Regions from separate parts of the Companilactobacillus ginsenosidimutans genome, predicted to be linked through region 2. Evidence: predicted binding sites of a transcription regulator. Region 2 holds the regulator's gene; each other region holds the start of a gene.
The links. Region 2 encodes LexA, which represses DNA repair genes until DNA is damaged. Its sites were predicted from a motif close to CNAACANNTGTTNG; they were not measured.

Region 1 (10,703 bases), 1.1 Mb from region 2:
CCAGTTTCTGGCGGGGACATTAACTTGGCTTTCAAAGTCACATCTTCTACAGGAAAATATTTTTTAAAGGTACAACCGAATAATAATGCAAGTTTCTTTGATCATGAAGTAGAAGGCTTGAATTTAATTAATTCAGTTGCTAACGCTCCAAAGGCTATTAGATCTGGCACGTTCAAAGGCAACGGCTATCTAATTTTAGAATATGTTGAATTTGGAACTGATTCTGAATATGCCTTGGGTAAACTGGTTGCTAAAATGCATCAAAAGCACAACGACCAGTTCGGTTTGGATCACAATATTAAGAATGCTAAAAATCCTAAAATCAATACGTGGCAGGATAACTGGGGTGACTTTTATGTCAAACAACGGCTGGAAGTATTGGAAATTCAAGTTAAACAAAAGGGACTCTGGAATGGTTATCGAGAGAACTTATTAGATAGATTGAAAGCAAAAGTTTATGAGTATTATTCCAATCATCCAGTTAAGCCAAGTTTGATGCACGGTGATTTGTGGAATGGTAACGCTGGATTTCAAAGCGACCATCAACCAATTCTTTTCGACCCTGATGTATTTTTTGGTAATCGAGAAATGGATATTGCTATGACACTGCTTTTTGGCGGATTTAGCAAAGACTTTTATGATGGCTATCAAAGTGTTTACCCACTAGATGAGGGATGGGAAGATCGAGTTTCCTGGTATCAAAGCTACTATTTATTAGCACATCTTAATCTGTTTGGTGAAGGATACGGTGCAAGTCTAGAAAACTCATTAGAAAGATCAATAAGTTTTTAAAATGTTGTTACCGTATTCATAAAGTTTATAATTATATGTGTATCTTGGTATTTATGAGAAACATATTTTGTAATTAGATATATGCTAATTTATATTGAAAGTAGTTAAAAAAGACGGGAGATTCTGAATATGGCAAACATTTTAATATTAGGTGCAAACGGACAAATCGCACAATTGAGCGAAAACATTTTCTTGGATTCAACAGGTGACAACATGAAGTTGTATCTAAGACGTGCAGATCGACTACGCGACAAGGCCGCACAATATGAAGACAGAATCGAACTAATTGATGGGGATACAACAGACGTCGATAAATTAGTTGATTCAATGAAAGACGTAGACATGGTATACGCTAACTTAGCAGGTGGTAACATCAAGGACCAAGCTGAGTCAGTTGTTGAGGCAATGCACAAGGCCGGCAAAACAAGACTAGTATGGATTTCAACATTAGGTATTTATGACGAAGTCCCTGGCAAATTTGGTCAATGGAACAACAGTACTTTAGGCAGCTACATCACAAACTACGCTGCAGCAGCCAAAGTACTTGAGGATTCAGACTTAGATTACACAATTATCAGACCAGCCTGGTTGACTAATAAAGACGAAGTTGATTATGAAGTTACACAGAAGGGTGAAGCATTTAAGGGTACTGAAGTTTCTAGAAAATCAATTGCCCAAGTTGTTGTTGATATTGCACAAGATCCTTCGCAGTTTAGCAAAGCATCAATTGGTGTTAACAAACCAAACACAGACGGAGACAAACCTAGCTGGTATTAGAATGGTTTGAGGTTCACTGCCGTCTGGAGGTTCCGTACTGCGGGGGCGGAACGCCATGGGAAACGAGTGAGCCAAAGTGCGGTCTCACTAGATTTCCTTGTTGTAAGGCCGGCTTATGGCCGACCAAACAACAATTGCACGGCTGGCTCCCCGCAGTACTCCACCTCCAGACTAGTTGGCTCAAACGTTTAGATACGAGTTTAAGTATCTTAACTTGTACGGTTCCTTTTAGGACGCAGATTAAATGAAATGAATATTAGCAGTTAATAATAAGGCATGCTTTCCAAACTTTAAGGAAGCATGCCTTTTTTGATAAATAAAAATCCTCTACTATTAGATTCAAAATCTATTTAGTAGAGGATTTTAGTAGTACCAATGTAATTAATTTTAGAATAGTGCAGTTTTAGTTATACTGTACTGCTGCATTAAGCTTATTTCTATTGAATAAGTAGATAATTGCTGTTAATGGAATGAGAAGTAACATTGCCGGGTAAAAGAATTTTAGTGGAAAAATAGTTGGTAAGATTCCGCCAATGATAGGTCCAACTGACATTCCAATATCACTCCCCAAATAATAAGTTGCATTAGCAAGGCCCTGTTCTTCTAAGGGGGCTAATAAGAGGGATGTTGATTGGGATACAGAAACCATAATTCCAAAACCGACTGCCATTAGCACAGCTGCCAAGATCATTTCAAAGTTGTTTTGCATAATTGTTAATAAGATGATGTAACCAATTGTCGCAATTATGCAGAGAAAAAACCAAGTTCCGAATGATATAGTATCAAAATAATTTTTTAATAGAATACGGATAATAATCAAAGCAATTGAATAACATATGAAAAATAAACTTACAGTGATATTCAAATGCCGTTCCTGAACGTACATGACAATATCAGCTTGGGTAACGAAGTATGGAATAGATAGAAGTGAAAATATTATCGCTACTGGTAACGCATCACGCTGAATAATCTTGAAGTGCTGGTCTTCCAACTTAACTGAAGGCTTTGCATGATTATCGATTAATTGTATAACAACAACCATGGCGACAGCACTCACACCAGCCAAAGTGATAATGAATTTATATCCAAGAAGTTGATAAATACTGATTGCTAAAGCAGGAGCAATTGCCATTGCAAGAGCATTTAATAATCCGTAATATCCCATTGCTGCTCCAAGATGTTGTCGAGGTACTAAATATGCCATCCAAGTTGCTAGACAAACGGTACATAGTACGAAACCCGCACCATTTATGATTCTAAAAAATAATAGCGAGGATGCATTAGCAGAAAAAAGGTATCCGAAATCGCCAACAGCGCATAGAATTCCCCCGATTAATGAAAGACGATATTTAGAAACTCGATCAGTTAAATTTCCGGCAAATGGTCTTAATATCATTGAAGTGATACTCATAACCCCAACGATAATACCCGCAAAAGTACTGCTAATTCCTAAATTCCGAGCATATCCGTTCATTAGTGGATTAACTGCTTGAATACTAAATTGATAGAAGAAAGTTGCTAACATGACGCAAATAATATCTTTTGAAAAAAACGAAAATTTCTTTGTCAAAACTTATTTTGCTCCTTTAAAATCTGTTTAAAACCAAATAAAAAAGGCGGCTATAACCACCTTTATATTAAAAATTAACTATGGACGAGGAACAACGTCAAATAGCTCTAGCACAGTTTTGGCATGTTCAACTCCGTTATAAGGTCTCTGACCAATATCTTTGATGTTAAATTGGTCTGGTTTCACTGGTGACCATAACTTTTCATGTTGATCAGTAGAAAAATTGAGTAATGTTTGACTAATAAATCCATCACGATCAAGTTGTTCTTGGCTAGCATCAGGTGCAGTTTGGCCGACGATACCGTACATATCTGTACCATGATAAGCAGGAGAACCTTCAACTGGGCCAACGCTTAGTTGATAAACTCGTCCGCCAGCTTGAGCATGATCATGAGCTTCACGTATAGCTGGTATGGTGAAGTTATAATCTGTAAAGAAACGAGTTCTGACAATCATTGGTGAATCTTTGCCAGCTCCACAATGTACGGCAATAGCTTCAGCTTGCTTACGTGGAATGTGGCAATCATAGACCATTTCATCAATCACAGCTTCGATTGTTTTTGGATCAATATTATCTGGCAAGTTAGCAGCATACCAGCTGGCTTCCGCTGTTGTTGAAGTTATTATCAAGTCAATATCTTTATGTTCTCCACTTTTAATAACATCAGCCGGATTAGCTTTCAGCACGCCATTTGGTAAAAATTCATCTTCAACAATACCAATTGAAAGTGTATCAATATTACCGCGTTTCAAAACATCGGTTGGCAAAGCTTTGTTAGTCGCATCCATTAATGATTTAGGATCAACAGTTAGTAATTGCTCAGGTGAAGATAAGTCTAGATTTTTCAAAACTTTATCGGCTAATTCTTCGGCCCACCAAGCTGGAATGTAACGTGCGGCATATCCCGAAAATGCTGCCAAACGATTATATAATCCATCAGCTTCTGGTACAGCTAAAAGTGTTAAAAGTGAAAATGAACCAGCACTATGACCTGTAAGTGTAACTTGGTTAGGGTCACCACCAAAAAATTCAATATATTGGTGAATCCATTTTAAAGCAAGAACCATATCTTGCAGTCCCAAGTTACTAGCGTCTTTAAATTTTCCACCATATTGAGATAACTCAAGCCAGCCAAGAGGTCCAAGACGATAATTAAGCGAAACACCAATAACTTTACCACTAGCAACTAACCCAGATAAGTCAGAAGTGTCTTGAGAATTAGCACCATAAGTCCAACCACCACCGTGAATGTAAACAACAACAGGTAGTTTCTCAGTAACATTATCAGGAGCCCAAATATTAAGATTCAAGCAATCTTCACTCTCACCCTTATCAGAACTTAAAAAAGCAGGATCCGTCAATTGCATAGAAGCAGGACCACTTTGGCTATATTCAGAGTTAGAATCAAACGGAACAATTTGGGCTTTTTGGAATCGATCAGCAGTACCATAAGGAACCCCAAGCCATTCTTTAACGTTATTAAATTTTTTATTAGTATGTGGCATTTATAATAACCTCTTCAACATTTAGTTTGCTTAAGTTCAGCATAGTTTAACTATAAACTGTACCTTAACGTGACAGTCAAGTAGAAAAACGAAAGAAAAAATTACAATGTCAAATAAGAAAAACATGGACAAGCCCAAAGGGCAGAGTCCGTGTTTTTGTCTCTTAAGGTATTGATTTTGACCTTGCAAGAATCACCAACAAAACAGGAAAGCACCAATCCACACAAAAATAGTAAGAATTATTAGTAACTCCAAATAGAGCACAAATACAGGTGGAGGAAGGAAATCGATTTGGTCTCAGTAGCTAAATTTCACTTAGTCGAGTGAACCTATCGGCTTAGTGAAAGGGGCAGCTTGAAGACTTTTCGTACTTTGAAAAGGCTCCAAGTGTCCCAGCTACATTCCAGACCAAAAATCGATTTTCTTCCGGAACCGGAACTTTACCACCATATAGAATTTAAACTAAAATCAATTGAAAACGTTTAAATAAAAATAATCCTTACGAGAAAACCAAAAATCTGGTATATTAATCTACCGTTGCCACAAAAACGGAGGTATTTTATGAGCACTACCACAAAAAATAAAATAAATACAAAATTAGAACACCCATTTCTAGCATTAATGGGCGTTCTGATTGGTGGATTTGTCGGAATGTTAAGTGAAACATCACTAAACATCGCATTGCCATCAATTATGAAGGCTTTCTCAATTGAAACTGGAACCGTACAATGGTTGGTTACTGGATACATGCTAGTAATCGCCATCGTGTTGCCACTTTCAAGTTTATTGACAAAACATTTTTCAACCAGGGGATTAGTTAGATCCGCATTAATAATTTTCATCATCGGATCAATTGTTGCTGCATTAGCACCTGATTTCCCAATCCTACTTACTGGTCGTATGATTCAGGGTATCGGAACCGGAATTATCCTGCCACTAATGTTCTCAATTGCCATGAGAATTTTCCCACCTAACAAACTTGGTGCCGCACTTGGTGTAGCAGCATTGGTTATCATGTTTGCACCAGCTATCGGACCTACACTTGTCGGAATTATTCTCGGTGTACTTTCATGGAGATGGATATTCTGGTCATTCATCATCTTCCTATTAATTGCATTAGCATTTATGGAAAAGAATCTGACAAACGTTTTCGAAGTCACTAAGCCAAAAGTTGATTGGTTGGCAATCTGTTTATCAACTGTCAGTTTTGGATTAATCGTTTTCGGAATTAGTTTCCTATCCAAGAATATGACCTTAGCTTTGATTGCTTTAGTTGTTGGATTAGTTTTACTAGTCGTTTATATCAGACAACAATTACACGCTAAAACTCCAACACTCGATTTCAAAGTGTTGAAAACACCTAGATTTGTAACTGGATCATTACTAGTTATGATTGATTTTGGTATTACACTTTCAGCTATGTACATACTTCCAATGTACATTCAAAATGGACTCGGAGTAGCTGTTGCTTTAACTGGGGTAGTTCTTCTACCCGGTGGTTTAGTTAACGCTTTAGTATCATTCTTAGCAGGCCGTGCCTACGATAAAATGGGTGCAAAAATTTTAACTAGATTAGGATTTATATTTTCTGCTATTGGTGCATTAATGTTTATTTTCAGTGGCGTTCACAGCTCACTTGGATACATTATTGCAGCCCACATCATTATTATGATTGGTGTTCCAATGGCAATGGCTCCATCACAAACTTATGGATTGAACTCACTTGATGCATTCCAATCTGCTGATGGTTCAGCTATTATTAATACTTTCCAACAAGTTATTGGTGCCGTTGCAACTGGTATCGCCACAATGTTATTGAGTACTGGTCAAAACAGTTATTTCTCAAATGGTGGTCATTCAGCCGCGCAAGCCTTTACACAAGGTGCACATTACGGATTCATCTTTACATTTGTTTTAGCTGTTCTAGGCTTCATTATTGCCTTCAGAGTTAAAGACAAGGGTGCTGACGTTACAGAAAAGTAAAAAAATAACGCATTGTAGAAAAAATTCTACAGTGCGTTTTTTAATTGAAGTCATTTTTAGTTTTTTGACGTAATTTAAGAGAGAGAAGTAAGGCGACAACCGCATAGATTGCGGCGATGTAACCAACTGAATTTAAACTTAAGAATCGAACGGTTGTTGAAGCTGATAAAGATCCTAGAGAAATTCCGACATTGGCAAAAATTGATATTAACGATGTTGCGAGTGCAAGTGATTGTGGATAATTCTTTAGGGCTTCATCCATGAATCCCAGCTGAATAGTAGTTCCGTAAATGATTACTAAAGTACATAAAATTGCCAGAACGACGATGCCTAAGATTGAACTCTTGAGAGCAACTCCTAATAGTAGACAGAAAATAATCAAGAGCGAGAAGACGTATGGAAGTTTTTTGAATCCATTATTTTTCGCAACCATTCCAGCAATTTGATTACCAATAATACTCATAACTCCAAGCATCAACAACAACCAGTTAAGTGTGGTGATATTATAGCCAAGCACAGACGTTATGATTGAACGAATGTAAGTATAGAAGGTGTATTGGACAGCCATTACAGCGATTGTAATTCCAATCCCTAAAAGAACCTTATGGTCCTTTAATAGTGATAATTGTTCGACGATGCTGCCGGTTACTTCTGGTTTTTCATCTGGCAACAACCAAACCAACATTGCGAAGACGACTAGTGTCAGCCCAGACACCATCCAGAAACTGGCGTGCCAACTGATCCAAGCTGCGATTGCAGATCCAATTGGAACACCAACAACAGAGGCAATACTAAATCCAGCACCAACCCAAGCCATGACCATTGGACGTTTATCCATTGGCGTCACAATGCTGGCAAAAAGGTTTACTAGGGTAATAATAGTTCCTGCGACTAAGGCGGTCATAATTCTGGCTGCAAATAACCAACCAAGAGTCGGAGCCATTGCTGTCATCGTGTTGCTGACGAAGAAAATTGCAATTAATACCAATAATAATTTTCGCCGATTCCAGTGGCTGGTCATGGTGGTTAAAACTGGTGTGCTGATGGCGTAAACCAGTGCAAAGACGGTAACTAGGATACCAATCGATGAAAGTGTTACGTGATAGCTTTGTGCGATGTTTGAAAGTATACCAACGACCATGAATTCGTTACATCCGAGCATAAATGCTACGAGAATGAATGTTATGGCTCGCAGGCGTGAATGTTTTGCGGTCAAGATTGAACCCCTCTAATCCCCAAAGAATTGCCAAATTGGCTCTGTTTCCAATATAGCAGAAACTTTGTGAAAATGTACGGGTAAATTTGGTAAAAATTGAAACTTTTGGAGACAAAATAATTTGTCTGCATGGTATAATATTTTTATCGAACATAAGTTCTTAAATATACGGGCGCAGCTGATTGCACCTTTTTTGACGTTAATGATGGGAGGGTCCACGGATGATTGAGAACAAAAGAACGTACATGGCAATTGATCTAAAATCTTTTTACGCATCCGTTGAATGTATTGACCATGATTTGGACCCTCTGAACGCAAATTTAGTCGTGGCGGATAATTCCAGAACTGACAAAACTATCTGTCTGGCAGTGTCTCCAGCGTTGAAGCAATTTGGTATACCAGGCCGTCCTAGGCTTTTTCAAGTTGAACAAATCGTTAGAAAATTAAACCGTGAACGAGCTGATAAAGTATCCACTCATTTGACAAAATATTCTTCAATTAACCGTCAGCATTTATTAAACTCACAATCACTGAGAATCGGATACAAAGTAGTTAAACCAAGAATGAATTTTTACATGCATAAGAGTACCGAGATTTACGGAATTTATTTGCGATTTATCGAGGCCAAGAATATTCACGTTTATTCCATTGATGAAGTGTTGATGGACGTAACTGACTACTTAAAACAACATGATGTCACACCACATACATTGGCGAAAACTATTATTCAACAAATTCAATCTGAGACCGGTATTACAGCCACAGCAGGAATTGGCACAAATTTGTTTTTAGCAAAAGTTGCGATGGATATCGTGGCAAAGCATATTCCCGCTGATACAGATGGGGTAAGAATCGCTCAAATGAATGAGCAACAATACCGCAAATTATTGTGGGCACATCAACCATTAACGGATTTTTGGCGAGTTGGAAGAGGCTATGCTGCAAGGTTAGAGAAGCTAGGCTTGAACACGATGGGTGATATTGCACGATGTTCGTTAGGAAGTTTATCAGATGAATATAATGAAGAGATTTTGTATCACGAATTCGGTAAAAATGCTGAATTGTTAATCGATCACGCCTGGGGTCACGAGACGGCAACACTTGAGGACATTAAGAAGTATCGTTCAGATGATCATGGATTGTATTCCAGTCAAGTATTGATGAAGCCAACTTCTTATGATGACGGTTTGAAAATTGTGAGAGGAATGAGTGACACTCTAGCGCTAGATTTAGTTCAGAAAAAAGTTTTATCCAATCGAATTGGTTTGATAATCGATTATGACATAACTAGTCTGCAGGTAAATACAAGTTTTAGTGGCAAGTTGGTGGAAGACTGGTATGGAAGAAAAACGCCAAAGCCTGCTCACACAGCCACTAAGCTAACAGTTCCAACATCTTCTCAAACTGAATTGCGGCACATATTTATTTCAATGTATGAAAATATCGTCGATAACAAGATGCTTATCCGCCGTGTGACCGTAACTGCAAATCATTTGGTTGATGAAAACAAGGTTAAACACGCGCCTAAATTTACTCAAACTAATTTATTTGGAAATCCTGAAGAAGAAATAGTAAAAGATAAAGTTGCCGAAGAAAAACGTGCCCGCGATCACAAGATTCAGGAGACTATTTTGGATTTACAAAAACGATTCGGTAATCGCAATGTCATTTTAAAGGCTTCCGATTTGGAAGAAGGTTCGACCACTAAAGAGCGGAACAACCAGATTGGAGGTCATCACGCATAATGGATGAGAAGAAATTAATCGAGAAAAAGATATTCAATGACACTTCATCGTACGCAGATATTATGGATTTACCATATCAACCATCTAAACGACATTTGCCAATGAATCAACGTGATAGAGCCTTCCAATTTGCTCCATTTGGTGCCCTTGAAGGATTTAATGATTTGATCAAAAACAAGACGGAAATGTACTCAAAGAAAAAATATTCAGATGAAACTCAAGAACAAAAAATTAACCGTCAAATAAAATATTTACAAGCCCATACTGAAACCGTAGTGGATGTTAATTACTTCAATGAATATTCAGGTTATTACGAACATGTCAAAGGGACTTTTGAAAAAATCGATTCTGAAAAAGGGCGGGTGACTTTCGACGAAACTTCGATTGTCATTCCAAACATCAGAGAAATTAAACTAGTAAAAGCCCAATAATTTGTTTTACAATAAAAACAAGTTATTCAAAATAACACCTGGAAAATTAAGTGTTGTTAAAGGATTAGAAGAAAATCAAGACATTGAAAAATGATTTGGTACAATAAGCAAGTAAAATAGTTGTTGAATAATTCTTCCTATCCATTTATAATGGTATGGTTGATATTAAGAAATTAAAAGAAAGGGAGGAGGGATTTTAGATGTCACAAAATACACATAAAGGCTACACAGGTCACCGCCGTCCCGTAAATGCTAAGAACTCTGAAGCACGTCTTTCAGACACACAAAAAGTTATCGAGTTTTTAAAGAGTCGCGACGAAAAAGCAGCTAAATAATTTATTATTTGCATGATTGATTATTCTTAATCGGTTATGCTTTTTTTTTGCAGTTTTTTTTGATTGGTGGTTGGTTCACTTCCGTCCTCCGGGTAGTTTCGGCGGGGGCTGGAACGCTGTGATGCGATTTAATGGAACGTATGAGCTGAAGCTCATGCGCAACAGTTATAAAGTTGGCTATGCCAACGAACAATCAAGGTTGTCAAAACTCGCATTTTTCCTAACCTTGCCCCATGGCAAGCTAACGAAAATTCCACGGCTGAGCCCCCGGCGAAACTACCCTGCGAACTAGGTTTGATGCAAACAATAAATTTTTTTGGTGGGCCCGGAGTTTCACTGCTATACGCG
Region 2 (10,703 bases):
ATGAATCTGTAATTGGCAAAGCTCAAGAAAAAGGGTTGCTCAATTTACAAGTAATTGATTTCCGTGACTTTACAACTAATAAGCAGCATCATGTTGACGATACCCCTTATGGTGGTGGAGCGGGGATGCTTTTACAAGCTCAACCAATTTATGATGCGATGAGTTATTTGGAAACGGAGAATCCTGGTAAAAAAAGGGTCGTTCTTTTAGATCCTGCAGGTAAAACATTTGATACAAAAATGGCCCAATCATTTGCAAAAGAAGAGCAGTTAGTATTCATTTGCGGACACTACGAGGGCTTTGACGAGCGTATTAAAGATTTAGTTACTGATGAGGTGTCGATTGGGGACTACATTCTCACAGGTGGAGAATTACCTACAATGAGTATGATTGACGCTACGATGCGATTTGTTCCCGGTGTTCTCGGTAATAATTTTTCAGCAGAGGAAGAGTCGTTCTCGCATGGATTACTTGAATATCCACAATATACCCGTCCAGCCGATTTTCGTGGTAAAGAAGTACCAGAGGTATTAACAAGTGGTAATCATGAAAAAATTAGAATTTGGCGTTTAAAAGAGTCGTTGAGAAAAACTTTAATAAGACGTCCTGATTTGCTCGAAACTATTGATCTGACAAAGGAAGAAGAGAAGTTACTTCGTGAAATTCGTTCAGAAATGTAGTTTACAAGTAATCACAAATAATGTAGTATATTAGAAGTGTTTAAACACAATTAACGATATTCCGCTGTGTATTAGATAAAGATATGTATGAGTGTCGGATAGGGAGAAAAAATTAATGAAGCCATTAATTCAAGCAATTACAAAAGAACAATTACGTTCTGACATTCCAGAATTCCGCGCTGGTGACACAGTTCGTGTCCATGCTAAGGTTGTTGAAGGAACTCGTGAACGTATTCAGTTATTCGAAGGTGTCGTAATCAAGAAACACGGTACAGGTATCAGCGAAACTTATACAGTTCGTAAGATGTCAAGTGGTGTTGGTGTTGAAAGAACATTCCCACTTAACACACCTCGTGTTGATAAAGTCGATGTTGTTAGATATGGTCGTGTACGTCGTAGTAAACTATACTTTCTTCGTGATCGTACAGGTAAAGCTGCACGTATTAAAGAACGTCGTCGTGACATCTAGTCATGACAATTTAAAAGACTTGCATACGCAAGTCTTTTTTTTGTGTCCAATTGTCAAAAAAAATCACACCAGATGGTGTGATAACGTTTAGAATATTTGAGGTCTATAAAGACCAACGACTTTACCGACGATTTCAACATTTTCTAAGATAATAGGATCCATGGTATCATTTTCCGGTTGAAGTCTATAGTGCCCATTCTCTGCGTAAAATCTCTTACATGTGGCTTCAATGTCTTCAGTCATTGCAATGACGATTTCACCATTGTTTGCGGTATTTTGTTCATGGACAATAACTTGATCACCATCTAGGATACCAACGTTGATCATACTTTCGCCATGAATTTTGAGCATGAATAATTCACCAGAATCACGTGATAAGTCAGGTGGGATAGGGAAAGTACCTTCAAAATCCTGTTCTGCGGAAATTGGTTGTCCAGCTGCAACTGTACCAATAATAGGAATCTCTTTTGATTTTATACCTATTAAATTAAGCCCTGAAATTGTCAATTCAAGTGCACGTGGTTTAGTTGGATCTCTTTGAATATATCCTTTTTTCTCTAAGCGAGATAAATGACCGTGGACAGTAGAAGTTGAAGAAAGATCAACTGCTTCACAAATTTCACGAACCGTTGGCGGATAACCATGTTCGTCTAAGTAGTCGTGGATGCACTCAAGTATTTGAGTTTGTTTTGATCCTTCGTTTTTTGACATTAGAACACCTCATTGTTAATATCTTAAATAGATTGTATCAAAGTAAAAGGTATAATTCAAACAAGTGTTCGGTTATGGGGTGACAAATATGACAAAGAATGAAACTTTAGTTGAAAAGCTAAATGATTTAGCTCATAAAGCCAAAGATAGAACAATTACCAAAGAAGAAGAAGAGGAGCAACGTGCCCTTCGTAAAGAGTATTTGGAAAACTTTAGAGCAGGTTTCAAATCCCAAATTGAAATGATGAGAGTATTCGATAAAGAGGGAAAAGAAGTTACACCTGAAAAAGTTCGTAAAATTCAAAGAGAAAAGGGTCTAAGAGACGATTAGACTTTAAATTAGACGTAAATTTATGTAGTATTAGATAAGTATGGAAAGGGTGAGAAGAATATGTGGCCAATAGTTATCGCTGCGATCATCGGTGTGTTAGCCGGAGTCGTAATCGGATTTTTCGTTGCCAGATGGTATATGAAAAAGTATTTTCAAGACAATCCGCCAATCAGTGCTGATATGATCAAACAAATGATGGCACAAATGGGACAAAAGCCTTCACAGAAGAAACTTAACCAAGTTATGGCATCAATGAAAGCACAACAAAAGAAAGAAAAATAATTAATAACTTATTTTATATCCCGATACGAATTTATCGTATCGGGATTTTTTTATATTCATGATAAAATAACAGTAAAATACGAACAATTATTATATTATTTTTTTTATATGAATTTATAAGTCAAAATAAACGAACAATAATAAAAAAATAAACAATAATATACGTCAATTTCTTGATAATGAAAATTAATCTTGTTACACTTTATATATGCTTAAAGGAAGAAGATGGCTTATGACAGATGTAGCAGTAATTATGGGTTCAATTTCAGACTTATCGACTATGCAAAACACAATTGATGTTTTGAAAGAACTCAACGTTAAATATTCCGTACATGTTATCTCAGCACACAGGATGCCTCAAGAAATGATTGATTTTGGTACGAATGCTGAAAATGCCGGATACAAAGTTATTATTGCGGGTGCCGGCGGTGCCGCACACTTACCTGGTATGGTTGCTGCAACAACGAACATACCGGTTATTGGTGTGCCTGTAGAATCCCATGCACTTAAAGGTATGGACTCTCTATTATCAATCGTTCAAATGCCGGGTGGAGTTCCAGTTGCAACCATGGCAATAGGCAAGGCTGGAGCAACCAATGCTGCATTAATGGCCACAAAGATATGTGCTTTAAATAATTCTTCGTATTTAGAATCTCTGAAGCAATATAAGGAAACGATGCGAAATAATTCATTAGAAAGTGGGAAACAATTTGGATAAAATTCATTTTCCAGGGGAGACAATTGGAATTATCGGCGGTGGCCAATTGGGACAAATGATGGCTCAGTCTGCCAAAGAGAAAGGATTCAAAGTCATAGTTCTAGATCCAACTTCAAATAGTCCAGCGGGACAAGTTTCTGATGAACAAATAATTGCTGATTATGGTGACTTGGGAGCAATTTTGAAATTAGCTAAAGATTGCGATCTGATCACTTATGAATTCGAAAATGTTGATGCAGAGACTATTGGAAAAGCCAAATATTACTGTGACATACCACAGGGTACGAAAGCTTTGATTGTTACACAGAATAGAATTAGGGAAAAAACGTTTTTAGCTGAAAATGATTTTCCTGTTGCCAATCATGCAATTGTTCATTCTGTAAAAGACCTTGAAACAGCAATTGATAAAGTTGGCTACCCGTCCATTTTGAAAACAGTTGAAGGTGGGTACGATGGCAAAGGTCAAATGATTCTTAACAGCAATTCTTTTGATGAAGATGATGCTGAAGAATTGCTGTCGTATGGCCCATGTATTTTAGAAGAAAAAATTGATTTGTGGAAGGAAGTATCGGTTGTAATTTCCGCAAATGTTAACGGTGAACATTCAGTGTTCCCTGTCATTGAAAATGAACATCGCGATAATATTCTTCATACAAGTAGTTGTCCCGCAGATATTCGACCTGAAACAGATGCGGAATGTATTTCTATAGCAAGAAAAATTGCCAGTGACTTGGAACTTGTCGGTACGATGTGCATTGAATTCTTTATTTCAAAAGACCACCAAGTTTTCGTTAATGAAATTGCTCCGCGTCCTCATAATTCAGGACATTTAACAATAGAGGCATGTAATGTTTCTCAATTTGATACTCATATCCTTGGTATTTGTGGATGGCCAATGCCACAAGTGGTTCAATTCAAGCCGGCAATCATGGTCAATTTATTGGGCCAACATTTGGGAAATGCAAAAAAACAAATTATTACTCATTCAGAATGGTATTTCCATGATTATGGTAAGGAAGAAGCACTCTTTAATCGGAAGATGGGACATATTACAATCCTGTCAGACGACGTTAAATATGCAAAACAACAAATTAAAGAAAATTCCCTTTGGGACATATAGGAGAAACGATGTCAGATAAACTTATTTATTCAGGAAAAGCTAAAGACGTGTTTGCAACTGATAATGATTCAGAATTACTCATTGTTTACAAAGATCAAGCAACAGCATTTAACGGAGTTCGAAAAGAACAAATTCCTGGAAAAGGAAAGTTAAATTGCCAAATATCCTCTTATATTTTTGAATATTTAATTGAAAACGGAATTACCACCCACTTGGTAAAAAATGTTTCAGATCACGAACAATTGGTCTTAAAAACAGAGTTAATTCCAGTCGAGGTTGTTTTGAGAAACAAAATTGCTGGTAGTTTTGCAAAAAAATTTGATTTGGAAGCTGGCAAGAACTTAGCTAAACCTATCATAGAATTTTATTACAAGAGTGATGCTTTAAATGATCCATTCATCAACGACGATCAGATTGAATCTTTGGAAATTGCGAGTGGGGATGAACTTGATTACATCAAGAAACAAACTCTTAAAATTAATGATTTGCTAGTTGCGTTATTCAATAAGGATGATTTAGATTTAGTCGATTTCAAACTTGAATTTGGACGAGTAGATGGCCAGATTATTCTTATTGACGAATTCTCACCAGATAATTGCCGTCTCTGGGATAAATCTACGCATCAATCGCTCGACAAGGATGTTTTTCGTAAAGACGAAGCCGACTTAGTTGAAACCTATAAAAAAGTACTTAACCGATTAGAAGGAGCCAAATAATAATGACTTTAGTAAAGGTATATGTAACCTATAAGAAATCAATTCTAGATCCTCAAGGTGAAGCCGTTAAAAAAGCTGTCCACGGTATGGGATTCAGTGACGTTCACGAAATTCGTATGGGTAAGTATTTTGAAATCACAGTCGATGAGAATTCTCCAAAAGTAAAAGACGATATTGAAAAGATTTGTGATGGATTACTAGCAAATCCCAATATGGAGACTTATAGATATGAGTTTGTCGAATCGGAGGCAATTTAATGAAATTTGCAGTTATTGTTTTTCCTGGATCAAACTGTGATAAAGACCTTTATTATGCGATAAAAGACGGGATTGGAACAGAGGTCGAAATGGTGAACTTTCAAAGTGAGTCACTCGAAGGTTTCGATGCTGTTCTTATCCCTGGTGGCTTCTCGTATGGCGATTATTTGAGAAGTGGTGCAATTGCTGCACATGCACCAATAATTCCTGAAATCAAACGTATGGCGTCTGAAGGGAAACCAGTTTTAGGAATTTGTAATGGATTTCAGATACTTACAGAAATTGGTTTGTTACCAGGGGCATTGATTAAAAATAATCATAATAGATTTATTTGTGAAACTGTACAACTTGTCGTTGAAAATAATCAGACTATTTTCACAACAGAATATGCAAAAGATGAAGTTATCGATATTCCCGTTGCCCATGGTGAAGGAAATTACTACTGTGATCAGTCTACATTGAAAGATTTGAAACAAAATAATCAAATCGTTTTTCGATATGAAGAAGACATTAATGGAAGTGTTGATCAAATCGCGGGTATTACAAACAAAGAGAAGAATGTCCTCGGAATGATGCCGCATCCTGAACGTGCTTTGGAAAAATTAGTAGGATCAGATGACGGAATCAAGATGTTTCAATCGATATTAAAAAATCATATGGATAGGGTGAATCTATAAATGACAGAACCAACAGCCACAATGATAAGTGAAGAAAAACTATATCGTGCATGGGGATTGAGCGAATCAGAATTTAAAATAATTACTGATGAAATTCTTCATCGACTTCCTAATTACACTGAAGCTGGCTTGTTTTCAGTTATGTGGAGTGAACATTGCTCATATAAGAATTCTAAAAATGTTCTTCGAAAATTTCCAAATAAGGGCAAACGTGTTCTAGCAGGCCCTGGTGAAGATGCTGGAATTATTGACATTGATGATAATCAAGCAGTTGTATTTAAGGCTGAAAGTCATAACCATCCCTCAGCAGTTGAACCATATCAAGGCGCTGCCACAGGTGTTGGTGGAATCATTCGTGATATTTTTTCCATGGGTGCAACTCCAATTGCGATGCTAAATAGTTTGAAGTTTGGCAATATTGACAATGAGCATACTAAATATTTGGCAAATGAGATTGTAGCCGGTATCGGCGGTTATGGTAATTGTATTGGTATTCCAACTGTCGGTGGTGAAATTTCGTTCCAAGCTCGTTATAAAAATAATCCAGTTGTCAATGCAATGTGTGTTGGATTAATTAATAATTCTGACATTAAGTATGGTAAAGCCTCAGGTGAAGATAATTTAATCATATATGTTGGTGCTAAAACCGGTCGTGATGGTATTCATGGTGCAACTTTTGCATCAGACGAATTTACTGACGACAGTATGTCACAGAGATCAGCAGTTCAAGTTGGAGATCCGTTTATGGAAAAACTCTTGATGGATGCGTGTATCGAATTGGTTCAAGAACATTCTGATTGGATCATGGGTATTCAAGATATGGGTGCTGCTGGACTAGTTTCTTCAACTGCTGAAATGGCTTCTAAAGCTGAAAGTGGACTCATTTTGGAGCTTGATCAAGTTCCTCAACGTGAAGAAAATATGACTCCTTATGAAATAATGCTCTCAGAATCTCAAGAACGAATGGTACTTTGTGCAAAACCGGAACATAAAGATAATATTTTGAAGTTTTTCAAGGATGCTGGATTAGACGCGGTAGTTATTGGAAAAGTTACTACTGATCGACAATATAAAATTTATCAACATGGAGAATTGGTGACAGATATTCCTGTTGCAGGATTAGTCGATGATTCACCAGAGTATGTTCGTGATGGAGAAACTCCAAAACGATTAATGACAGAAAATTATAAAAGCCAGTATGTTCCCGTAATCAAATCATTAGAGAGCACTTGGATGGATATGTTGAAACAACCGAATATCGCCTCCAAGGAGTATTTCTATAGTACATATGATTCTCAAATTAAAGCTAACACCGTTGTTAAGCCTGGAAGTGATGCAGCTGTGGTACGCGTTCGTGGTACAAAAAAAGCTTTAGCTATGACTAATGATGGAAATTCCAAATTGGTTTTTGTGGATCCTTATATTGGCGGACAAATCGCTATCATCGAAGCATCGGCTAATTTGATTGCATCTGGATCAGAACCATTAGGAATTACTGATTGTCTGAATTATGGTAACCCCGAAAAACCAGAAATTTTCTGGGAATTCAATCGTAGTGTTGAAGGAATGTCTTCAGTATGTGAATTACTTGGATTACCGGTGATTTCAGGAAATGTTTCACTTTATAACGAATTTAATGAAGAAGCCATTTATCCTAGTCCAATGATTGGAATGGTTGGTTTGGTGAAGGATATTTCCAATATTCGGACCCAATGTTTTACAAATATTAATGATGCAATTTATGTTATTGGAAGTACCAATGATGACTTTAATGGATCTGAACTTCAAAACCTTCAAACAGGCGATGTAACCGGTGCGTTGAATCCAATTGATTTGGAAAATATTAAATCAATTCAAGAAAATGTACTGAAATCTATTCAAGCTGGATTTATTAATAGTTGTCATGATATTTCTGAAGGCGGATTGGCAATTGCATTAGCAGAAGCATCATTTGAAAATCAGCTTGGATTTAACGTGGAAACTAATTTAACCACAAGTCAAGTTTTCTCAGAAACACCAGGAAGATTTTTAGTGTCAGTCTCAGAAGAGAATAAAAATGAATTCGAAAAAGTATTTAATGGGAATTGTGAGTATTTGGGCCTAGTCTCCGACAGCCGCGAATTACAACTTAAAACAATTGATTCGAGTGCTGCATTGAATTTGGAAGATGCACTTAAGAATTGGAAAGAGGCCATACCTTGCTTAATGAAGTAAAAGGATTAAATGAAGAATGTGGAGTTTTTGGAGTTTGGGGTGCTAAAAACGCTAACTATCTCACATACTTGGGTTTACATAGTTTGCAGCATCGTGGTCAAGAAGGTGCGGGAATTGTAACAAATGACAATGGCAAACTTAATTCATATCGTAACCTAGGATTATTAACGCAGGTTTTTTATAAACCATCGCTTTTGGAATCGTTAAAAGGCGATTCAGCCATTGGTCATGTGCGTTATTCCACAGCGGGTAGCAACAAGATTGAAAATGTTCAACCACTATTGTTTGATTTTACAGATCAACAATTTGCTCTAGCACATAATGGTAATTTAACCAATGCTCTGACTTTGAAAAAAGAGTTGGAACAAAAGGGAGATATTTTTAAATCTAGTTCAGATTCAGAAGTTTTGATGCACCTTATTCGTCATTCCGATAAACCAACTGAAATAGAGCGTATTAAGGAATCCCTTAATCAAATTAAGGGTGGCTTTGCCTATTTAATGTTGACGCCTGATTCATTGATTCTTGCATTAGACTCACATGGATTTAGACCCTTATCAATTGGTAGATTACCCGAAGGTGGCTATGTAGTCGCTAGTGAGACATGTGCATTGGATGCAGTGGAAGCTGAGTTTATTCGAGACATTAAACCAGGTGAATTAACAATTATCAATGACGAAGGCATTACGGTTGACGCTTGGACCACTGACACAAAGATGGCCATTTGTTCAATGGAATATATTTACTTTGCCCGTCCTGATTCTAATATCTTGGGTATCAATGTTCATACAGCTAGAAAGCATATGGGTAAAATTTTGGCTAGGGAACAACCAGTTGATGCAGACATCGTTGTTGGTGTACCAAATTCGTCACTTTCAGCTGCGAGTGGATATGCTGAAGGAATTGATTTGCCATATGAAATGGGATTAATCAAAAATCAATACATGGGTCGTGAATTTATTCAACCTAGTCAAGAGTTACGGGAAAAAGCTGTCCGTCAAAAATTGGCAGCCGTTAAAGGAGTCGTTGATGGTAAGAGAGTTGTCCTTGTTGACGATTCAATTGTTCGTGGGACAACTTGTGCATTTATCGTCAAACTCCTTAAAGATGCTGGTGCTACGGAAGTTCATTTAAGAATTGCATCACCGCAGTTCAAATATCCAAGTTTTTACGGAATCGATATTCAAGATCGTAAGGAATTGATTGCAGCACACAAAAGTAATGAGGAAATGCGTCAACAATTTGGTGCAGATTCTCTTGAATTTTTAAGCCAAGAAGGTTTAATTGAAGCCATTGGATTGAAATACGATGCTCCTTATAGTGGATTAGATCTTTCATACTTCAACGGTGATTATCCAACGCCACTATATGACTACGAAAAAAATCTTTCTGAAGACTTTTAATTGATACTTTAAAGGAGAAATTTATGACCAATCCGTATGAAAAAGCTGGGGTTGATGTTAATTCAGGATATGAAGTATCCAACTTCGTTAAGCAAAACTTAGCTAAACAAAAAGCCAACTCTGCTAATATTGGAAACTTTGGTGGAGTTTATGAGATACCTGAGGGATATAAACATCCAGTCTTAATTTCCGGAAATGATGGTGTCGGCACAAAATTAATGCTTTCAATTGAAGGTAAAAAATATGACACAGTCGGGATTGATTGTGTCGCAATGTGTGTGAATGATTTATTAGCTCAAGGTGCAACTCCACAATATTTTATGGATTACATCGCTACTGGTAAGGTCGACGGAAAGATCAAGGAAGTACTCAAGGGAATTATTTCTGGCTGTGAAATTGGACAAGTTGACCTCGTTGGTGGGGAAACCGCCGAAATGCCAGGGATGTATCGTGAGAAAGATTATGATCTTGCAGGTTTTGCAGTTGGAATTGTTGAAAAGGAAAACATTTTAACTAAAGCAAATGTTAAAAAGGGCGATAAACTTATTGGAATTAAATCAAGCGGACTTCATTCCAATGGATTTTCACTGATCCGAAAAATATTCTTCAAAGATAATGAATTTAATTATGTGACACATTTACCGGAAATGCCGACTGAAAATCTTGGAGATGTCTTATTGACTCCGACTAGAATTTATACAAATGAGATTGTTCCACTTCTTGAGAAGCATTTGGTACATGGAATTGCTCATATAACTGGTGGAGGTTTCTATGAGAATGTTCCTCGAGCGTTACCAGATAATCTAGCGGCACGGATAGATATTAATACTTGGGAAAAACCGGATATCTATGATGTTGTGAAAAAATATGGTGGCTTAAAACTTGACGATATGTATCACATTTTCAATATGGGAATTGGTATGGTCCTTGCAGTTAGTGAAGACCAAGTTGAAATTGTTTTGGATTCACTTAATCAATGTTGTGAACAGGCTAGCGTGATTGGCGTCGTGGTTGACAAAACCGAAGATTCAGTCGAATTAAAGGGAGATAAATTATGAGAGTAGCGGTATTTGCATCTGGAAACGGAACAAATTTTGAAGCTCTGGCAGATGATGAAGCTCTCAA
Region 3 (10,703 bases), 310 kb from region 2:
TGGGGATGTCTTTTATCGTGCCCGTAAATTCAAAAATTACGGCAAACTTTCAGACATGGACATTGATCAATTAGTTCAAGGTGCCAGTGAACATATTGGTGAAGCTGAATTTGATAAGAAGCAAGATCCGATTGATTTTGCGCTTTGGAAAAAAGCTAAGCCAGGTGAAATTAACTGGGATTCTCCTTGGGGTAAGGGCCGTCCAGGTTGGCACATTGAATGTTCAGTTATGTCGACCAAATATCTCGGCAATAATTTTGATATTCATGGTGGTGGTCAAGACCTTGAATTCCCTCATCACGAAAATGAAATTGCCCAATCTGAGGCTGAGACAGGTGAAAAATTCGTTAATTATTGGATGCACAATGGTTTTGTGACTGTTGAGAACAACGAGAAAATGAGTAAATCACTTGGTAATTTTGTGACCGTTCATGATTTAGTTAAGACAACTGATCCACAGGTGATTCGCTTCTTCCTATCATCAACACATTATCGTCGTCCACTTGAGTATTCAAAGGCCAACCTGCAAAAAGCTGCCGATAATTTGGATAAAATTAAGACTGCTTATAACAATTTGAGTTTTAGACTTGATGATGCTAATGGTCAAAAGGACGCAACAATTGACGAACAAATTGCTAAAATTGTTGAAGAATTTAAGACTGCCATGAATGATGACTTTAATGTTCAAAATGGATTGACGACAATTTTTGAGTTGGTGAGTCTAGCTAATAATTACAGCAGCCAAGATTCAGTCAACAAAGAAAATGCTGAAGCTATTTTGACTGCAATTTCAGACTTGTCTGGAATCTTGGGTGTCACATTTGATGACAAAAAGGAATTATCCGACGAGATTCAATCAATGGTTGACCAACGTGATCAAGCTCGTGCTGATAAAGATTTTGCGACGAGTGACGAATTACGTGATAAATTAAAAGAAATGGGCGTAATTCTTGAAGATACGCCGCAGGGAACACGGTGGCATTTAAATGATTAAGATTGAACAACTAAATGGAGTTACATTGGCATATCTTGGGGATGCTGTTTATGAAGTATATATTCGTGAACACCTTCTTGAAACTGGGAAAACCAAAGTTAATGAACTTCAATACATGTCGAAACAATTTGTCTCGGCCAAGGCTCAAGCATCCTTGATAAATCTGATGATTGAAGAAGATATTTTATCTGATCAAGAAGTTAGGATTTATAAAAATGGTCGTAATGCCAAAAAGTATACGAAAGCCAAAAATACTGATGTAGTGACTTACCACATGTCAACAGGATTTGAGGCAGTGATGGGCTATTTGGACATTACCGGCGATAAAAAACGCTTAGAAGAATTAATTAATTATTGTATTAAAAAAGTTGAGGCAGGTGAAACGAATGCAAAATAATTCAGAAGAAAGTGAACTAGTCTTTGGTCACCATTCAGTTGTTGAATTATTGAAATCACCAACTGCTAATCAACGTGTCAACAAAGTTTTAGTTCAAAAAGATTTAACTAGTGAGCACGTACGAGAAGTAGTCAAGATTGCCAAACGTGACCGCTTGATAGTACAAGAGGTTCCAAAGAGCAAGCTAGACTTAATCTCTGACGGTGGAACTCACCAAGGTGTTGCAGCTTATGTTGCACCATACCAATATGTTGAATTGGACGAAATCTTTAAAAGTGCCGAAAAGAAGGGGACAGATCCATTTATCCTAATTCTCGACAAAATTGAAGATCCACATAATTTAGGATCAATCATGCGTACTGCTGATGCGGTTGGTGTGGATGGAATTATTATTCCTAAACATCGTTCAACCGGATTAACAGCCGTTGTTGCTAAAACTTCAACTGGAGCTATTGAGCATGTTCCAGTAGTTCGTGTGACCAATTTAGTTAACACGATTAATGATTTAAAGAAACGAAATGTTTGGATCTTTGGTACAGCCATGGAAGGTAAAAACTATCGTCAATGGAATGCCAAAGGTGCAATTGCTTTAGTCATCGGTAACGAAGGGAAAGGAGTATCACCACTTGTACAAAAACAAGTCGATGAAACTCTAAGTATTCCCATGGTTGGACACGTGCAAAGTTTGAATGCTAGTGTCGCAACTGGTGTTATGTTGTACCAAGCATTTGCTTCAAGAAACGAATAACTTATGAAATAAAATAAACAGTTGCCAATTTTTGGTAACTGTTTTTTTGTAAACACACGTTCGGTATTAATACTTATTAATACAATGGTAATCTTGTTTTTAAGAAAATATACACAGAATTAATCACATGCGAATAAAAACAGAAATTGAATTAATTGTACAAGTCAGAGACTACGATGATTCAGAAGCCCTTCAATATTTAGTGAAAAAATATCAACCGATGATTGATAAGATGTATAAGCTATATTGGTTGAATGGCTACGATCGAAATGATTGGTATCAGGAATCATTTATTGTGTGTTTACAGACTTGTAAATTGTTTGATGGTAGCCAAGGCTCGAAATTTGCCAACTTCTTTAAGATGCGATTGAATAATCACATTGTATCTTTGATTAGGGCACAAAGAGCTTCCAAGCGCCAAGCAAACAATGATGCGTTTTCTTTTGAGGATTTAATTAGGACAAGAGAAAATCTTTTGGACTTTCTAAGTCAACCAGCACCAGCCATTAGTGATATGTTGGAAAACTTTGAACGACTAATTGAGGACATGAGTGATCTCGAACTTGCAGCATTTCAAATTATCATTGGAGATATTACGGTTGAAGAAGCTTGTATGGCTCATCGATGTAATAACACCCAGCTGCAACGAGCGTCTAGTCGATGCAAGTCCAAAATCCGCAAAAGGATTACCACCTTTTAATAAATATTTTTTGTGTGGACTTTTTTAAATCAAAACGATACAATTATAAGGACATAAACCGTGCTATAAGGCGGAAGATTGTGGAGAAATGATATGGGACTAAGAAAAGTTGCGCTCGCATGTAGCGTTTGTGGCTCTCGTAATTATACGATTACTGAGAATCCAAATAGAACTGAAAGACTTGAAGTCATGAAGTTCTGTAAGCATTGCGGCAAACACACATTACATAAAGAAACACGTTAATTTGGAGGATCAAATGAAACTATTTAAATTTTTTGGCAGTGTTAATAAAGAAATGAAATTGGTTGTTTGGCCAACATGGAAAGAAAACAGAAGAGATACTTGGACTGTTATTGCTACATCATTGCTGTACGCTATCTTCTTTGCATTAGTTGACTGGGCTATCGTTGCAATTCTACAAGCCTTCTTTATGGGTAAGTAATTGTAAGTATGACAAAAATCTGATACTATATGAACAAGCAGAAAACTTCGAACGTCGTTCGAAGTTTTTTATTTTGATATTTTTTTGGAGGAAATTATGGCTGAAGCTGGCGAAAAACAATGGTATGTTCTACATACTTATTCTGGATACGAAAATAAAGTTAAGGAAAATCTAGAATCACGTGCACAATCAATGGGTATGGAAGATTACATTTTCCGTGCTGTTGTTCCTGAAGACGAAGAAACTGAAGTAAAGAACGGTAAGAAAAAGACTGAGATGAAGAAAACTTTCCCAGGATATGTTCTTGTTGAAATGGTTATGTCTGATGAATCATGGTTCGTTGTACGTAATACTCCTGGTGTTACAGGATTTGTCGGCAGTCACGGTTCAGGTAGTAAGCCTGCACCATTATTACCAGAAGAAATTGATAACATCTTGAAAGATCTTGGCGTTTCTACTAGAGACCACGATACTGACTTCACTGTTGGTGAAACAGTAACTATTATTGATGGTGCTTTTGCTAAGATGAGCGGTAAAGTCACAGAAGTTGATGCTGAACACATGAAACTTAAAGTTGAAGTTGATATGTTCGGTCGTATGACTAATGCCGAAGTTGGTTTTGACGACGTAGATAAACAATAATTTTATATTGCTATAGTTAAAATCACGTGCTACACTATTACGGTATGTTTTACATACTGTGGGAGAGAAAATTTACATTCTCATCATGACCACATCACGGACAAGGAGGTATGTTTCGTGGCTAAAAAAGTTGCTAACATAGTTAAATTACAAATACCTGCAGGTCAAGCTACTCCAGCTCCACCAGTTGGTCCAGCTTTAGGTCAAGCTGGTATTAATATCGTTGCATTTACAAAGGATTTTAATGCACGTACTCAAGAACAACGTGGAATGATCATTCCTGTTGTTATCTCTGTATACGAGGATCGTTCATTCGATTTCGTTACAAAGACACCACCTGCTGCTGTTCTTCTTAAGAAGGCAGCTGGTGTAGATAGTGGCTCTGGTGAACCTAACACAAAGAAGGTTGCCACAGTTACATCAGATCAAGTTCGCGAAATTGCTGAAACCAAGATGAAAGACCTAAACGCTGCTAGTGTTGAATCTGCAATGCGTATGGTCGCTGGTACTGCACGAAGTATGGGATTTGAAGTTAAAGACTAGTCTTAACTTTTTAACAGTTTACAGGGATGTGAAAACATTCTTAACAAGTGGGAGGGGAAAATTTAAATCCCCAATGGACCACAAAGCAAGGAGGAACTTAGCATGGCTAAGCATGGAAAAAAATATATGGACGCAGTTAAAGGCCTAGACAAGTCAAAGACTTACTCTGCCGCAGATGCTGCTGAATTACTTAAGAAAATTGATTACGCAAAATTCGATTCAACAATCGAAGTTGCAATTAACTTGGATGTAGATCCAAAACAAGCTGATCAACAAATTCGTGGTGCTATCGTACTACCAAATGGTACTGGTAAAACTTCGAAGGTTATTGTCTTCGCTGAAGGTGCTCAAGCTAAAGATGCTGAAGCAGCTGGTGCTGACATCGTTGGTTCAGATGATCTTGTTGAAAAAATTCAAGATGGTTGGTTAGACTTTGACGTTGCTGTTGCTACACCACCAATGATGGCTAAGGTTGGACGTTTAGGTAGAGTTCTTGGACCTAAAGGTTTAATGCCTAACCCTAAGACTGGTACAGTTACAATGGACGTTACAAAGGCTGTTAACGACATCAAAGCTGGACAAGTTACTTACCGTGTTGACTCAAATGGTTTGATCCACGCACCAATCGGTAAAGCTTCATTTGATACTAAGAAACTTTCAGAAAACTTCGATGCACTTTACGAAGCAATCTTAAAGGCTCGTCCAGCATCATTGAAGGGTGCATATGTTACAAGTGTTAACATGACTTCAACATTTGGCCCTGGTCTTAAGATTAACGCTTAATCTTATTGACTAAATACCAAAATGATGATAAATTACAATAGTTGATTTCTACCGAAGACTCAGGTGATGTATATCTTAATATCCTGCCGAGGCCAGAAGATTGTTAAATAATCTCTGTGCTCATTCGGGCGCAGAGATTTTATTTTATAGCCGATAAATCGTAGAGTTAACTAAGATAATTATGGAGGTGAAACGTAAAATGAAGCAAGAGAAATTAGATGCAAAACAAGCACAAGTTGATGCAGTCGTTGAAAACTTGAAGAATGCTAAGTCAGTTGTTGTTGTTGACTATTTAGGTTTAACAGTTGAAGAAGCAACTAACATGCGTGCTGAACTACGTGAGCAAGGTGCTCACATGGAAGTTATCAAGAATACAATCTTGAGACGTGCTGCTGATGCTGCTGGTATCGAAGGAATTGAAGACTTATTCGTAGGTCCTACAGCTATTGCCTTTTCTGAAGAAGATCCAGTTGCTCCAGCTAAAGTTGCTGCTAAATATGCCAAAGATGTTGAAGCCGTTGAAATTAAAGGTGGAATGATCGAAGGCAAAGTTGCTACTCTTGAACAAATTCAAGATCTTGCAACATTACCATCAAGAGATGGATTACTATCTATGTTGGTATCTGTATTACAAGCTCCAGTTCGTGACTTCGCTCTTACTGTTAAAGCAATTGCAGATAAGAAAGATGACGAACCAGCTGCTTAATTTTTAAACAAAAAATATTAAACTCAATTTGGAGGAAATCAAAATGGCTTTAGATACACAAGCAATTATCGACCAATTAAAAGATGCATCAATCCTTGAACTAAACGATTTAGTTAAGGCAATCGAAGAAGAATTTGACGTTACAGCTGCTGCTCCAGTTGCTGCTGCAGGTGCTGCAGGTGCAGATGCCGGTGCAGAAAAAGACTCATTCGACGTTGAATTAACAGAATCAGGACAAGAAAAAGTTAAGGTTATCAAGGAAGTTCGTGGTATCACAGGACTTGGCTTGAAAGACTCAAAAGACTTAGTTGATGGTGCACCTAAGGTTATCAAAGAAGGCGTTGCTAAAGCTGACGCTGACGAAATGAAAGAAAAACTTGAAGCTGTTGGCGCAACAGTTACATTGAAATAATTAACTTATGTTAAAATTAATCCTCGAAAGAGGATTTTTTTTTACCCAAAATTTATTTAACGAGGGGATTAATCATGGCCAACCAGTATTTCGAAAATGATGAAAATTTAGAACATGAATTAAAAACATTTGATTTTACACTTAAAGGCAACAACTTGAAATTCACATCTGATAGTGGAGTATTTTCCAGGCAGACGATTGATTTTGGTTCTAGAGTCTTGATTGAAGCAATTGATTTCTCTAATGTGCCACAAGGCGACATTTTGGACGTTGGTTGCGGTTATGGACCAATTGGTTTGGCTCTGGCAAAAGATCAACCTAAACGTCAGGTGGCGATGTCAGACGTCAATTTGCGTGCCTTAGATTTAGCACAAAAAAATGCAAAAGCTAATAAAATCACTAATGTCGATATTTTCGAGTCAAGTATTTATGAAAAAATTGAAAATAAATATGCCTTAATTGTTTCCAATCCGCCAATTAGAGCTGGAAAAGAAGTTGTATCCGGAATAATTGGTGGTGCTAACGATTATTTATTAGATAACGGTGAAGTATGGATTGTTATCCAAAAGAAACAAGGTGAACCTTCCGCAAAGAAACTGATGAAAGAAACTTACGGAAATGTTGAAGTAGTTACTCGAGACAAGGGGTATTATATTCTCAGAAGTAAAAAACAAGAATTGTAATTGAGGGGGTTTCCATTTTGGATAAAAAATTATTAATTGGTTTAGGATTATCAGTAGTGACTGGTGGTGTCGCAGTATTAGGATTGTTTGCTTTTAAAACAGTTAGAAAGTTTAAAGTAAAACGTGAACGTAAACAATTAAAAAGATTAATCAAGAAACATCTAAATGGTAATGAAAAGGCTCTTGCAATTGTTGATGGGCTTTCTAATTTTGAAATAAGAATCTTGTTTAAGATTGTTGAAAAAGCCACTGAAAAAATTAGTGATATCAAATTGCCCGCTGCATTGAGTGACAAGATATCCTCAATTGCTGAGGGTTAATTATGCATTTTTCAGATGAACAAAACGAAAACTTCATGCAAATGGCTTTGGATCAGGCAAAAATTGCACAAAGTTATGGGGAAGTGCCAATTGGTTGCACAATTATTGACAATCGTACTTCTGAAATCATCTCGGTTGGATACAATGAACGCGAAGAAACTCAGAATGCAATTAAACATGCTGAAATAATTGCTATCGAGAACGCCTGTGCCAAGATTGGCAGTTGGCGACTTGAACATATGAGTTTGTATGTCACTCTAGAGCCATGTCCAATGTGTGCCGGCGCAATTATTAATAGTCGTGTAGAAGAAGTTATTTTTGGTGCCTATGATCCTAAAGCTGGGTCAGTTGGATCAATTAATAACTTATTCGAAGAAACAAAATATAATCATCAGCCGGATTTCGTTGGTGGTATATTGGCGGACGATTCAGCTAGTTTACTACAAAACTTTTTCAGAGAAATTCGTCGCAAAAAGTAGCATTAATTTGGTATTTATAGTAATATAGTTATTGCCGCAAGGCCTTAGGGCAATGGTGCTCTTACGAATCGTGTCAGGTTCGGAAGAAAGCAGCACTAAGTAAGTTGCAACATGTGCCTTTTGTTATGTATATTAGCCTCCTAATCTAACCGATTAGGAGTTTTTTTGTGGTAAAATTTAACTATTAAACACAAGTTAGGAGAATACATGGCATATCAAGCACTATATCGGGTATGGCGACCTCAAACTTTCGCTGATGTGGTTGGTCAAGAAGTAGTTACACAGACTCTGCGTAACGCAGTGGCTAATAATATGACCAGTCATGCATATTTGTTCAGTGGCCCTCGTGGAACTGGTAAAACTTCCTGCGCAAAGATTTTAGCAAAGGCTGTTAACTGTTTAAATCCACATGATGGTGAGCCTTGCAATGAATGCGAAATTTGTAAAGCAGCCAACGAAAATCGTTTAAATGATGTGATTGAAATTGATGCCGCTTCAAACAACGGTGTCGAAGAGATTCGTGACATTCGTGATAAAGTAAAATACGCTCCTACTGAGGCAAAATTCAAAGTTTACATTATTGATGAAGTTCATATGCTTTCTCAAGGTGCTTTTAATGCACTGTTGAAGACTTTAGAGGAACCGCCAGCTAACGTAATGTTTATTCTGGCAACAACTGAACCTCAAAAAATTCCAGCAACAATTATTTCTAGAACCCAAAGCTTTACATTCAGAAGAATTTCCAAGCAAGATATTTTGGATCGTATGGAATTAATCTTGAATGATAAAAAAGTTGAATATGATGAAGAAGCATTAAATATTATCGCGGCATCTGCTGAAGGTGGGATGCGTGATGCATTGAGTATTTTGGATCAGGCTTTGTCTTTCGGTGATGATACATTAACGTTAAACAACGCTCAAGAAGTTACAGGTGCTTTAAGTAATGACCAAATCGTTGCCTATATGACGGCTGTTTCAGACAACAATCCAGCAGATGCTCTAACAAGTTTGTACAAAATTTTATCAAGTGGACGTTCAGCAATTCGTTTTACCGAAATGATTATTCGAGTTTGTCGAAACATGATTTTGTACAATTCGAATACCGATTTATCTGAACAAATGGATTCAACCATTATGACCAAGGACATGTTGGCTATTTCCAGCAAGTTCGATAATGACAGATTGTTCTATATTGTCGACCAAGTTAGTAACACTCAAAGAAACTTGAAGAATTCCAATCAGACTGACGTGTACATGGAGATTTTGACTGTTAAAATAAGTGAACCTCAAGTTGAAGCTTCTGCTGGACAACCTGTTGCAACGACAGCTGCTGCCCCAGTTGATAATGTTGAAGTAGACAGATTAAGTGATGAAGTGCGTAAACTGAAGTCAGAAATAAAAAATATTTCGACAACAGGTGTTCAACAACCTGCTGCTGCAGTTAAGGTTGATAAACCAGTTCATCGAAATAGTAATAAAAAAACCAAACTTAACATGACTGCTATTTATAAAGTTTTATCAGCGGCAACTAAAGATGATTTGAATGCTGCAAAAGATATTTGGCCGGATGTAATGAACATGTTGTCAGTCACACAGCGTGCGATGATGCGAGTTTCAGATCCGGTTGCAGCAAGTCCGAGTGGTATTGTGATGGCTTTTGACTATGCAATGTGGTTCGAACAAGCTCAAGAGGATCAAGATTTGTTAGATTCTTTGACGGACAATGTTAGTAAGCTGCTGAAAAAAGATTGTTCCATCGTTATGGTGCCAAAAGCAGACTGGCCTGGAATAAGAAAAGAATATATTAATAATAAATTTGATTCTAATAACAATAACGATGTAAAATCTAAACCAGAGACAACAAAATCCGACGAGACGGTTGATGAAGCTGTAAACTTGTTTGGTGAAGATAATGTTGATATCAAAAACGACTAGGAGGAATTAATTATGGCTCAAGGACCTAATTTTGGAAATATGGGTGGAAATATGGCAGACTTAATGCGCCAAGCCCAAAAGATGCAAAAACAAGTAACAGAAGCACAAAATGAAATTAAGAATGCCGAGTACGAAGGTAAGGCAGCTGGCGAATTAGTAACTTTGAAGATGAATGGTGAAAGAAAAGTTACTGATTTGAAGATTGCTGACAAGTTGATTGACCCAGATGATCCAGATACATTGCAAGACATGATTATCATGGCTTTTAATGATGCCAACGATAAAATGACAGAAGATCAAAAAGAAAAACTCGGTCAATACGCTGGTGGCCTTGGTGGCAACGGCTTGAATGGATTGATGTAGAATGAATTACCCTGAACCAATTACGAAATTAATAGATAGTTACATGCTATTACCAGGAATTGGACGTAAGACTGCAACGAGGATGGCGTTTTATACGCTAAGTATGGATAAAGATGACGTCAAAGAGTTTTCTGACAACTTAATGTCTGCCAAAACTGATTTGAGGTCATGTGCGATTTGTGGAAATATCACAACAGAAGAAACATGTTCAATCTGTCGTGATACAAATCGAGATCAATCCACAATACTAGTAGTCGAACAACCAAAAGATATTTTATCAATCGACGACATGAACGCTTATAATGGCTTATACCACGTATTAGGTGGAGTATTATCACCAGTCGACGGAATCGGCCCTGAGAATCTGAACATAAAATTACTACTAAACCGTCTACGAGAAAATAAGGCAGTCAAAGAATTAATCATTGCTACCAACGCAACTCCAGACGGAGAAGCAACTGCACAATATTTGGCCAAATTAGTTAAGCCAGCTGGCATCAAAGTAACAAGATTAGCCAGAGGACTAGCAGTAGGATCTGATATTGAATACGCTGAC

Region 1: the regulator LexA is predicted to act here: its motif matches at 7,992-8,005, upstream of ABM34_RS10585 (Y-family DNA polymerase).
Region 3: the regulator LexA is predicted to act here: its motif matches at 2,189-2,202, upstream of ABM34_RS05090 (sigma factor).

Annotation. Positions count from the first base shown of each region.
Region 1 is NZ_CP012034.1:2,106,416-2,117,118, forward strand. Features, by position in the region: gene ABM34_RS10555 (fructosamine kinase family protein) at 1-792, shown strand, start outside; gene ABM34_RS10560 (SDR family oxidoreductase) at 922-1,569, shown strand; gene ABM34_RS10565 (MFS transporter) at 1,973-3,139, opposite strand; gene ABM34_RS10570 (carboxylesterase family protein) at 3,218-4,645, opposite strand; gene ABM34_RS10575 (DHA2 family efflux MFS transporter permease subunit) at 5,207-6,628, shown strand; gene ABM34_RS10580 (MFS transporter) at 6,669-7,844, opposite strand; gene ABM34_RS10585 (Y-family DNA polymerase) at 8,066-9,589, shown strand; gene ABM34_RS10590 (hypothetical protein) at 9,589-10,020, shown strand; gene ABM34_RS13495 (hypothetical protein) at 10,221-10,355, shown strand.
Region 2 is NZ_CP012034.1:641,442-652,144, reverse strand. Features, by position in the region: gene trmD (tRNA (guanosine(37)-N1)-methyltransferase TrmD) at 1-680, shown strand, start outside; gene rplS (50S ribosomal protein L19) at 796-1,149, shown strand; gene lexA (transcriptional repressor LexA) at 1,237-1,860, opposite strand; gene ABM34_RS03340 (DUF896 domain-containing protein) at 1,949-2,191, shown strand; gene ABM34_RS03335 (YneF family protein) at 2,252-2,473, shown strand; gene purE (5-(carboxyamino)imidazole ribonucleotide mutase) at 2,706-3,191, shown strand; gene purK (5-(carboxyamino)imidazole ribonucleotide synthase) at 3,184-4,311, shown strand; gene purC (phosphoribosylaminoimidazolesuccinocarboxamide synthase) at 4,320-5,027, shown strand; gene purS (phosphoribosylformylglycinamidine synthase subunit PurS) at 5,030-5,284, shown strand; gene purQ (phosphoribosylformylglycinamidine synthase subunit PurQ) at 5,284-5,961, shown strand; gene purL (phosphoribosylformylglycinamidine synthase subunit PurL) at 5,962-8,175, shown strand; gene purF (amidophosphoribosyltransferase) at 8,160-9,578, shown strand; gene purM (phosphoribosylformylglycinamidine cyclo-ligase) at 9,602-10,636, shown strand; gene purN (phosphoribosylglycinamide formyltransferase) at 10,633-10,703, shown strand, end outside.
Region 3 is NZ_CP012034.1:946,641-957,343, reverse strand. Features, by position in the region: gene cysS (cysteine--tRNA ligase) at 1-994, shown strand, start outside; gene ABM34_RS05100 (Mini-ribonuclease 3) at 987-1,391, shown strand; gene rlmB (23S rRNA (guanosine(2251)-2'-O)-methyltransferase RlmB) at 1,381-2,139, shown strand; gene ABM34_RS05090 (sigma factor) at 2,267-2,839, shown strand; gene rpmG (50S ribosomal protein L33) at 2,933-3,082, shown strand; gene secE (preprotein translocase subunit SecE) at 3,096-3,281, shown strand; gene nusG (transcription termination/antitermination protein NusG) at 3,378-3,923, shown strand; gene rplK (50S ribosomal protein L11) at 4,041-4,466, shown strand; gene rplA (50S ribosomal protein L1) at 4,569-5,249, shown strand; ribosomal protein L10 leader region at 5,283-5,401, shown strand; gene rplJ (50S ribosomal protein L10) at 5,449-5,955, shown strand; gene rplL (50S ribosomal protein L7/L12) at 5,999-6,367, shown strand; gene ABM34_RS05055 (class I SAM-dependent methyltransferase) at 6,442-7,050, shown strand; gene ABM34_RS05050 (hypothetical protein) at 7,068-7,370, shown strand; gene ABM34_RS05045 (nucleoside deaminase) at 7,373-7,849, shown strand; RNA gene ffs (signal recognition particle sRNA small type) at 7,890-7,978, shown strand; gene dnaX (DNA polymerase III subunit gamma/tau) at 8,057-9,784, shown strand; gene ABM34_RS05035 (YbaB/EbfC family nucleoid-associated protein) at 9,797-10,147, shown strand; gene recR (recombination mediator RecR) at 10,149-10,703, shown strand, end outside.